DNA from 2 places in the Streptomyces sp. NPDC003248 genome. Region 2 is predicted to be linked to the other one. Evidence: riboswitches for the same ligand, from Rfam matches in the RefSeq annotation. Region 2 holds a riboswitch; the other holds the start of a gene.

Region 1 (4,724 bases), on a different contig from region 2:
AGGAGGACGAGGTTGACCGGCCACTTCGGGGGGACGGCGCCCAGGGCCCGGCCGAGGGCCTCCAGGGGAAGCGCCCTCAGGTCGCCCTCCCACACGGAGAGTTCCACACCGACGAACATGACCGGGTCGGCCGTCTCGATGGCGGCGAGGCAGCGGCGGGCCGTGAGGACGACGCCGGTCGCCTCGAACTCGGCCGAGGCCGCGGTGAGGAAGTCGACGGGGTCGTCCTGCCAGTCGGGCTCGAAGAGGCGGACCCGGCCGCCGCTCGACGGGCCGTCCAGCGGGGTGCGCACGGTGCGGCACAGCTCGGCCACGGCCGGCGGGGGCAACGGCATGCCGACCACGCCGTCCGGGTTCAGCACGATGCCCACCTGCGGCGGCAGGCCGCGGGCGAACTCGACGGCCGGCGCGATCGTGTACGACATGTGCGAGCCGACGACCTGGCGGAACTGCTCCTCCGAGCTGAAGACGGGCACGAAGGCCTGGCCGTGGAGTTCCAGCGTGGGCAGGTCGAGGGGGCCGCTGTGCGGGCCGCCGCCGCTGGGCAGCGGGATCCACACGAAGCTGCGGCCGAGCACCTCCACGATCCGCCCGCCGGCCTCCGGCACGCCGAGGGAGGCCGAGAGCACCTCCTCCAGCTCGTTGCTGGGCCATCCGCCGTGCGACGGGGGGTGCGACTGTGCCGGGAAGTCCGCGAAGTGGTCCGCCGGGAAGTCCGCCGGGGGGAAATCCATCTGTCTACCGCCTGCTGGGAACCGCTGCTGGAGCTGAAAGGCTAGCGGGTACCGGCAACCGGCCCCACAGCCCACGGCACGCTCCCCGAAGGGCACCCCCGGCCACCGCCCCCGAACAGCACCGCCGGCCACTGCCCGCGGCACGGTACGGAAGGGACGCCCCCTCGGCGCGGTACGGAAGGACGCCCCCTCGGCCACAGCCCTTGGCGCGGTACGGAAGGGCGCGCCCCCTCAGCCACAGCCCGCGGCGCGGCACCCGGAGGCTTCCCTCGGCCACGGCCCGAGCCTGCGGCTCCCGACCGGCGGGGGCCGACCGAAGCGGGAGTGGGTCCCCGCGCCACCCGCGCGGGACCCGGGCGCCTGCGCGGGCGGCCGCCCCACCCGACCGCCCCGGCGAGGCCGGCCAAGACGGAAGAGCGAGTCCCCCCGCCACCCGCACGCCACCCGAGCACCCCTCCGACGCCCCGTGCCGACGGCCGCCCCGTGCGGCCGGGGCGCCGGGGCCGGGGGTGCGGTCTGCCGGGGTCCGCCGTCGGGGAAGGGAGGGCGGGGAGGGCGAGGACGAGCGGATCAGCCGGTGAAGGCGATGCGGCGGAGGGCGTCCGCCGCGGGGCGGTCGAGGAGGATCGCCGAGCCGCAGCCCTCGGGGAGGCGGCCCCGCTCGACGGAGCGCAGGAGGCGGGAGGCGGCCCGGCGGTGGCGCAGGAAGGCGTAGCGGGAGACGCCCCGGCCGCGCTCGCGCTGGCCCTCCAGGGCGGTGCCGGGGGTGACGTCGAGCATCAGCAGGTGCAGGGTGCCGCCACGTCGGCGAGCCTCGCGGGCCAGCCAGGCGCGCACCCAGGCCTGCGTGCCGCAGTCGTGCACCACGACGCCCCCGCCGGCGCGCACGGCGCGGCGCAGCCCGGCGTAGTGGGCGACGCGGACGAGCGGGCGGTAGAGCGCGTACGGCAGGAAGCGCGGCACGCGGGCGTCCCAGCGGTCGCGGGTGTCCTGGGAGTCGATGCGGACGCCGTTCACCGTGCGCCGCATCAGGGTGGACTTGCCGCTGCCCGGCAGGCCCGTGACGACGACCAGGTCGCGCGGGCCGAACAGCAGGCCGTGCGGGCTGTGGCCGGCGCGGTCGCGCAGGTCGCGGACGACGGACGCGCGGGCCGTACCGCACACCCCCCGGGCCGGGGTCGCGGGCTGCGCGGGCAGCGCGATCGCCGAGGTCGTCGCGTACGCCGTGGTCCTGTTCACCGTCATCGTCCTCCCCTGGGGTCAGACAAGTCTTCTCCCCTTCGAGCGTAAAGAGAAGGTAATGCTCGGTGTCTTCCTGTTTCGTACGCGTCCCGCCACAAGCCGGTTACAGATGCGGCCTGCCGTGACGCGGGCCGGGCGTGCAATGATGGCCGCGCCAACTGCATACCGGCCGTTTGAATCCGCGCGGGAGAGTCCCGGACCGTGTCCGGGCGCCGAAGGAGCAAGTCCCTCCCTTGAATCTCTCAGGCCCCGTTACCGCGCGGGCGAGGCACATCTGAAAAGCGGGCCGCTGCCACAGGGCCCCACCCAAGGTGCAAGTCAGGACCGCGTGATCGTCGCCGATCACCCGCGGTCATGGCGAACCTCTCAGGTTCCGATGACAGATGGGGAGGACTTTCCTCGCCCTCCCCCGCGCCCGGCTGTGCTCGCGCGGGGCCCCTCGCCCTGGGAGACGACCGTCCGATGAGCAGTACCGAACCCTCGCGGCAGCGCCGTACCGCGCTCGACGCCGTGCACCGCTCGCTCGGTGCCACGATGACCGACTTCGCCGGCTGGGACATGCCGCTGCGCTACGGCTCCGAGCGCGACGAGCACCACGCCGTCCGCACCCGCGCCGGCCTGTTCGACCTCTCGCACATGGGCGAGATCACCGTCACCGGTCCGCAGGCGGCCGCCCTGCTGAACTTCGCCCTGGTCGGCGACATCGCGTCCGTCGGCGTCGGCCGCGCCCGCTACACGATGATCTGCCGGGCCGACGGCGGCATCCTCGACGACCTGATCGTCTACCGGCTCGCCGACACCGAGTACATGGTCGTCGCGAACGCCTCGAACGCGCAGGTGGTGCTGGACGCGCTCCAGGAGCGCTCCGCCGGCTTCGACGCCGAGGTCCGCGACGACCGGGACGCCTACGCCCTGATCGCCGTCCAGGGCCCCCGGTCGCCGGGCATCCTGGCGTCCCTCACCGACGCCGACCTCGACGGCCTCAAGTACTACGCCGGACTGCCCGGCACCGTCGCCGGGGTCCCGGCGCTGATCGCCCGCACCGGCTACACCGGCGAGGACGGCTTCGAGCTGTTCGTGAAGCCGGAGCACGCGGTGGAGCTGTGGCAGGCCCTGACCAAGGCCGGCGAGGGCGCCGGACTGGTCCCCTGCGGCCTGTCCTGCCGGGACACGCTGCGCCTGGAGGCCGGCATGCCGCTGTACGGGCACGAGCTGTCGACCGCGCTGACCCCCTTCGACGCCGGCCTCGGCCGGGTGGTCAAGTTCGGCAAGGAGGGCGACTTCGTCGGGCGCGCGGCGCTCGCCGAGGCGGCCTCGCGCGCGGAGACGGACCCGCCGCGCGTCCTGGTCGGCCTGGTCGCCGAGGGCCGCCGGGTGCCGCGCGCCGGGTACGCGGTGGTCGCGGGCGGCGAGACCATCGGCGAGGTCACCTCCGGCGCCCCCTCCCCCACGCTGGGCAAGCCGATCGCGATGGCGTACGTCGACGCCGCGCACGCGGCACCGGGCACGCCGGGTGTCGGCGTGGACATCCGGGGCAGCCACGAACCGTACGAGGTCGTGGCGCTGCCGTTCTACCGGCGACAGAAGTAAAGACCCCCGGAAGCGAAGACCCGGGGGCAGAGATCGCCGCCGGGACGGCCGGTGCGCGTGACCCTGCGCACATTTCCGCTGCTCACGAACGTATTCAGCAGTCCCCCCTTCACCAGCACTCCCCCGCGTACAGGAGAATTCAGGCCATGAGCAACCCCCAGCAGCTGCGCTACAGCAAGGAGCACGAGTGGCTGTCGGCCGCCGAGGACGGCGTCTCGACGGTCGGCATCACGGAGCACGCGGCCAACGCGCTCGGCGACGTGGTCTTCGTGCAGCTCCCGGCGGTCGGCGACTCGGTGACCGCGGGCGAGTCCTGCGGCGAGCTGGAGTCGACCAAGTCGGTCAGTGAGCTGTACTCGCCCGTCGACGGCGAGATCGTCGAGGTCAACCAGGATGTCGTCGACGATCCGGCGCTGGTGAACTCCGCCCCCTTCGAGGGCGGATGGCTGTTCAAGGTACGCGTCTCGGGCGAGCAGGAAGAACTGCTCTCCGCCGACGAGTACACCGCCTACACCGCCGGCTGAGGAGTCGTAGACGCATGTCTGTCCTGAACACGCCCCTGCACGAGCTCGACCCGGAGATCGCCGCGGCGGTCGACGCCGAGCTGCGCCGCCAGCAGTCCACGCTGGAGATGATCGCCTCGGAGAACTTCGCTCCGCTCGCGGTCATGGAGGCGCAGGGCTCGGTCCTGACCAACAAGTACGCCGAGGGCTACCCCGGCCGCCGCTACTACGGCGGCTGCGAGCACGTCGACGTCGCCGAGCAGATCGCGATCGACCGGATCAAGGAGCTGTTCGGCGCCGAGTACGCCAACGTGCAGCCCCACTCGGGCGCCTCCGCCAACCAGGCCGCCCTGTTCGCGCTGGCCCAGCCGGGCGACACCATCCTCGGCCTGGACCTGGCGCACGGCGGTCACCTGACCCACGGGATGCGCCTGAACTTCTCCGGCAAGCAGTTCGACGTGGTCGCGTACCACGTGGACGAGGCCGGCCTGGTCGACATGGCCGAGGTCGAGCGGCTGGCCAAGGAGCACCGTCCGAAGGTGATCATCGCGGGCTGGTCGGCGTACCCGCGGCAGCTGGACTTCGCCGAGTTCCGCCGGATCGCCGACGAGGTCGAGGCGTACCTGTGGGTGGACATGGCGCACTTCGCCGGTCT
Region 2 (4,724 bases):
TACGGCGCCAGGTGCGCGCGCACCGCCACCGGCCCGACGCCGGGGCCGCCGCCGCCGTGCGGGATGCAGAACGTCTTGTGCAGGTTCAGGTGCGAGACGTCACCGCCGAAGTGCCCCGGCCTGGCGAGTCCGACGAGCGCGTTCAGGTTGGCGCCGTCGACGTACACCTGTCCGCCGGCCTCGTGCACCTGGGCGCAGATGTCGGCGACGTGCTCCTCGAACACGCCGTGCGTCGACGGATACGTGATCATCAGGACCGCGAGCTCGTCCCGGTGCTTGTCGATCTTCGCCCGCAGGTCCTCGACGTCGATCTCGCCGTCCCCGGCCGTGCCCACCACGACGACCTTCATGCCGGCCATCACGGCACTGGCGGCGTTGGTGCCGTGCGCGGACGACGGGATGAGGCACACGGTCCGCTGCTCGTCGCCGTTGGCCCGGTGGTACCCGCGTACGGCGAGCAGACCGGCCAGCTCGCCCTGCGACCCGGCGTTGGGCTGGAGGGACACCTTGTCGTACCCGGTGACCTCGGCGAGACGTTCCTCCAGCTCATGGATGAGCGTGAGGTAGCCCTCCGCCTGCTCGGCGGGCGCGAACGGGTGCAGCTGTCCGAACTCGGGCCAGGTGACCGGCTCCATCTCGGTGGTCGCGTTGAGCTTCATGGTGCATGAGCCCAGCGGGATCATGCCGCGGTCGAGCGCGTAGTCCCGGTCGGCGAGCCGGCGCAGGTAGCGCAGCATCGCGGTCTCGGAGCGGTGGCTGTGGAAGACGGGGTGGGTGAGGATCGCGTCGGTGCGCAGCAGCGCGGCCGGCACCGCGTCCTCGGTCGCCGCGTCGAGTTCCTCGATGTCCCCGTCGACCCCGAAGGCGGCCCAGACGGCACTCACCTGGGCCCGCCCGGTGGTCTCGTCGCAGGCGATCGACACCTGGTCGGCGTCGACGAGGCGCAGGTTGACGCCGTTCTCGCGCGCGGCGGCGACGACCTCGGCGGCCCGGCCGGGCACCCGCACGGTCAGCGTGTCGAAGAACGAGCCGTGCACGACCTCGACACCGCCGGCCCTCAGGCCGCCGGCGAGGACGGAGGCGTACCGGTGGGTGCGCCGCGCGATCGTCCTGAGCCCCTCGGGGCCGTGGTGGACGGCGTACATCCCGGCCATGACGGCGAGCAGCACCTGCGCGGTGCAGATGTTGCTGGTGGCCTTCTCCCGGCGGATGTGCTGCTCACGCGTCTGGAGCGCCAGCCGGTAGGCCTTGTTCCCGTCCGCGTCCACGGACACGCCGACGAGCCGGCCGGGCAGGCTGCGCGCGAACTTCTCGTGGACGGCCATGTAGCCGGCGTGCGGCCCGCCGAAGCCCATCGGCACACCGAACCGCTGCGTCGTGCCGACCGCGATGTCCGCGCCCAGCTCACCGGGAGACGTCAGCAGCGCCAGCGCGAGCAGGTCGGCGGCGACGGTGACGAGCGCGCCCAGCGCGTGGGCCTGCTCGACGACCGGCCTGATGTCGCGTACGGCGCCGGAGGCACCCGGGTACTGGAGGAGCACGCCGTTGATCTCGCGCTCGGCGACCTCGGCCGGGATCCCGTCGCCGAGGTCGGCGACGACCACCTCGACGCCGGTCGGCTCGGCCCGCGCCTCGATCACGGCGACGGTCTGCGGCAGCGCGTCCGCGTCGACCAGGAACAGGCCCTTCTTGTTCCTGCCCATGCGGCGGGAGAGCGCCATGGCCTCGGCGGCGGCGGTGCCCTCGTCGAGCAGCGAGGCACCGGACGTGGGCAGCCCGGTCAGGTCGGCGACCATGGTCTGGAAGTTCAGCAGCGCCTCGAGCCGCCCCTGGGAGATCTCCGGCTGGTACGGCGTGTAGGCCGTGTACCAGGCCGGGTTCTCCATGACGTTGCGCAGGATCACCGGCGGCGTGAACGTCCCGTAGTAGCCCAGGCCGATCATGGAGTCGAGGACCTGGTTGCGGTCGGCCAGCGAGCGCAGCTCGGCCAGCACCTCGGCCTCGGACCGCGCGTCCGGCAGGTCCAGCGCGTCGGCGTTCTTGATCACATCGGGGACGGCGGCGGCGGTGAGCTCGTCCAGCGAGCCGTACCCGACCTGCGCGAGCATCTTGGCCCGCGCCTCCTGGTCGGGCCCGATGTGGCGCTGCTCGAACGGGTTCGCCCGTTCGAGGTCGGAGAGCGGAATGCGATGGGCGGTCATTGCGGAGGCCTCCTGGTCTGACGCGACCTTCGAGGGGCACCACGGCACGGGTACCCGGACGGCCTCCCCCTCTGTCATCTCGACCTGAGAGCTTCACCGGCCGCCCGTGGACGCCCGGCTTTCACCGTCGGTGAGGGCGGAAACCATCGTCCGCCCTGCTTTCCAGAGTGACCTCGTCCGTGCGGTACGTGGGCCTGAGAGATTCCGGGGAGGATTTGCTCCTTCGGCGCCCCCGGTGTTCTCCGGAGGACTCTCCCGCACGGGGTCAGCAGCCGTAGTCAGACTATCAGCGAGGTCAACGGTGCCCCCTGTCGAGTGGCCGCCATCACCGATGTGCTCTTTTGTAGTGCTTACGGATGAGTTGCGACCAAGTGGAGGGCCCGTGCAGACCGACATCGATCCGCGCAACCTGATCGGCCGCAAGGCGTTCGACCGTCATGGCACCAAGATCGGCACGATCGACGAGGTCTACCTCGACGACGCCACCGGCGTGCCCGAGTGGGCGGCGATACGGACCGGCCTGTTCTCCCGGGACGCCTTCGTCCCCCTGGAGCCCAGCGAGCTGGTCGAGGGCACCCTGCGCGTCCCCTTCGACCGCTCGCTGATCAAGGACGCCCCGGACTTCGGCGTCGGCCGCCACCTCTCCCCGGAGCAGGAGCTCCAGCTCTACCACCACTACGGCCTCGACGTGGGCGCCCCTCCCCCGGCGGAGGACCACGACTTCGGCACCCTGGCCGGCCGGGACGACGTCTGACCCCGCGGTCAGCCGCAGGCCCGCAGCAGCCGCGCCAGCATCCCGGCGGGGTCGTGCAGGACGCGTGCGCCGCCCCGCACGACCCGCCGGGTCCCGGCGTCGACGGGGTCCGCGCACGCCCAGTCCGGCGCGCCGATGTTCACCTCGACCTCCAGCCCGGAGGCGGTGACCTGCCGCCACTCGGTGACAGGACCCCACGCCCCGACACGGACCACCTCCCCCAGGGCGAGCTCGCGGAGCCAGGCGTCGTCGTCGGCGTACCCGGCGGCCCGGGTCGTCAGGACCACGAGATCGACATCGGAGTCCTGCCGCGCCGCACCCCGGGCCCATGACCCGACCAGCAGCACCCCGACGACGTCATTCCGGCCGAGGGCCCACGCCGTGATCCGCTCCACCACCGTCCGGACCTCGGCACACCGCTCCGGCGCCACCACGGAAGAACTCTCCGCGGTCACCGGACGGCCCCCCGCCGCTCCCCCGGCACCTCGACCGCCGGCGCCTCGACCGCCGGCACGCTGCCCGTCGGCCCCGCCTCCCCGGCCGCGCCCGCCACGTCCGCCACCGCGCCTTCCGCGATTCCCACCGCGCCGTCCGCCGTCGGGGCCTCCTCCGGTCTTCGCCGCACCAGCGGCAGCGGATCCGCCGGCTCCAGGTCCGGGTCGTCGATCCGGAACGTGCGCACCCGCCCCACCTCCGACTGCGGTGTCTCGAACCGCACGGTGACCCGCCCCAGACCACTGCCCTGCACCCAGCCATGCCCCAGTACGGCATGCCGCACATCGTGCCCCGGACGCCACTGGTGCCCGTCCGGCGCCGCGTCCTCGCGCACCTGCTCGTCCGGCACCTCCTCCTCGACGCCCTCCGCTCTCGCCTCGGCGACCTGCGCGAACAGATCCTCCTGGGTGAAGTCGGCCAGGCCGCTGACACCCACCCCGAGCAGGCGCACCCCGCCCGTGGTGTCCACCGCGTCCAGCAGCCGGCCGGCCGCCTCCCGCACCACCGCGGGGTCGTCCGTGGGCCCCCGCAGGGTCTCGGACCGGGTGAGCGTGGAGAAGTCGTACCGCCGCACCTTCAGCACGATGGTCCGCCCCGACAGCCCGGCCCCCCGCAGCCTGCGCACACACCGGTCGGCCAGCCGCTGCACCTCCAGCTCCACCCGCACCCGGTCATGGATGTCCACGTCGTACGTGTCCTCGACCGACACCGACTTGGTCTCCCGCTCCGCCACCACGGGCCGGTCGTCCCGCGCCAGCGCCATCGCGTACAGGCCGTGCCCGTGGGCCTTGCCCAGCAGCCGCACGAGCTCGTCCTCACCGGCCTCGACGATCTCGTCGACCGTGGTGATCCCCGCCCGGCGCAGATGGTCACCGGTCGCCGGACCCACCCCCGGCAGGGTCCGCACCGGCATCGGCCCGAGCAGCGCCCGCTCCGTGCCCGGCTCGATCAGCACCAGGCCGTCGGGCTTGGCCTGCTCCGAGGCGATCTTCGCGAGCATCTTGGAGCCGGCCAGTCCCACCGATCCCGTGAGGCCGGTGACCGCACGGATGTCCGCCCGCAGCCGCACCCCGGCCAGCCGCGCCGACCCGCTGTCCCAGGCCGCCTCCCCGGCCTCCAGGTCCACGAACGCCTCATCCAGGCTCAGCGGCTCGACCAACGGGGACAGGGACCGCAGCAACCCCATCACCTGGTCGCTGATCGACCGGTAGAACGTGAAACGCGGGGTGAGATAGGCGGCGTTCGGCGCCAGCCGGCGGGCCTGGGCCATGGGC

Evidence for each region. A riboswitch is a leader RNA that binds a small molecule or an ion and turns the genes downstream of it on or off. The one in region 2 is predicted to bind glycine.
Region 1: it holds a riboswitch for glycine, as region 2 does, so the genes downstream of both, gcvT (glycine cleavage system aminomethyltransferase GcvT) here and gcvP (aminomethyl-transferring glycine dehydrogenase) in region 2, are expected to answer to the same signal.

Annotation. Positions count from the first base shown of each region.
Region 1 covers NZ_JBVHDT010000004.1:74,350-79,073, forward strand. The annotation lists gene ACZ3KJ_RS12125 (enhanced serine sensitivity protein SseB) at 1-734, opposite strand, end outside; gene ACZ3KJ_RS12130 (AAA family ATPase) at 1,305-1,979, opposite strand; glycine riboswitch at 2,151-2,244, shown strand; glycine riboswitch at 2,245-2,369, shown strand; gene gcvT (glycine cleavage system aminomethyltransferase GcvT) at 2,439-3,566, shown strand; gene gcvH (glycine cleavage system protein GcvH) at 3,713-4,090, shown strand; gene glyA (serine hydroxymethyltransferase) at 4,105-4,724, shown strand, end outside.
Region 2 covers NZ_JBVHDT010000014.1:189,982-194,705, forward strand. The annotation lists gene gcvP (aminomethyl-transferring glycine dehydrogenase) at 1-2,201, opposite strand, end outside; glycine riboswitch at 2,374-2,469, opposite strand; gene ACZ3KJ_RS28315 (PRC-barrel domain-containing protein) at 2,584-2,955, shown strand; gene ACZ3KJ_RS28320 (nucleotidyltransferase domain-containing protein) at 2,964-3,389, opposite strand; gene ACZ3KJ_RS28325 (DNA polymerase IV) at 3,407-4,724, opposite strand, start outside.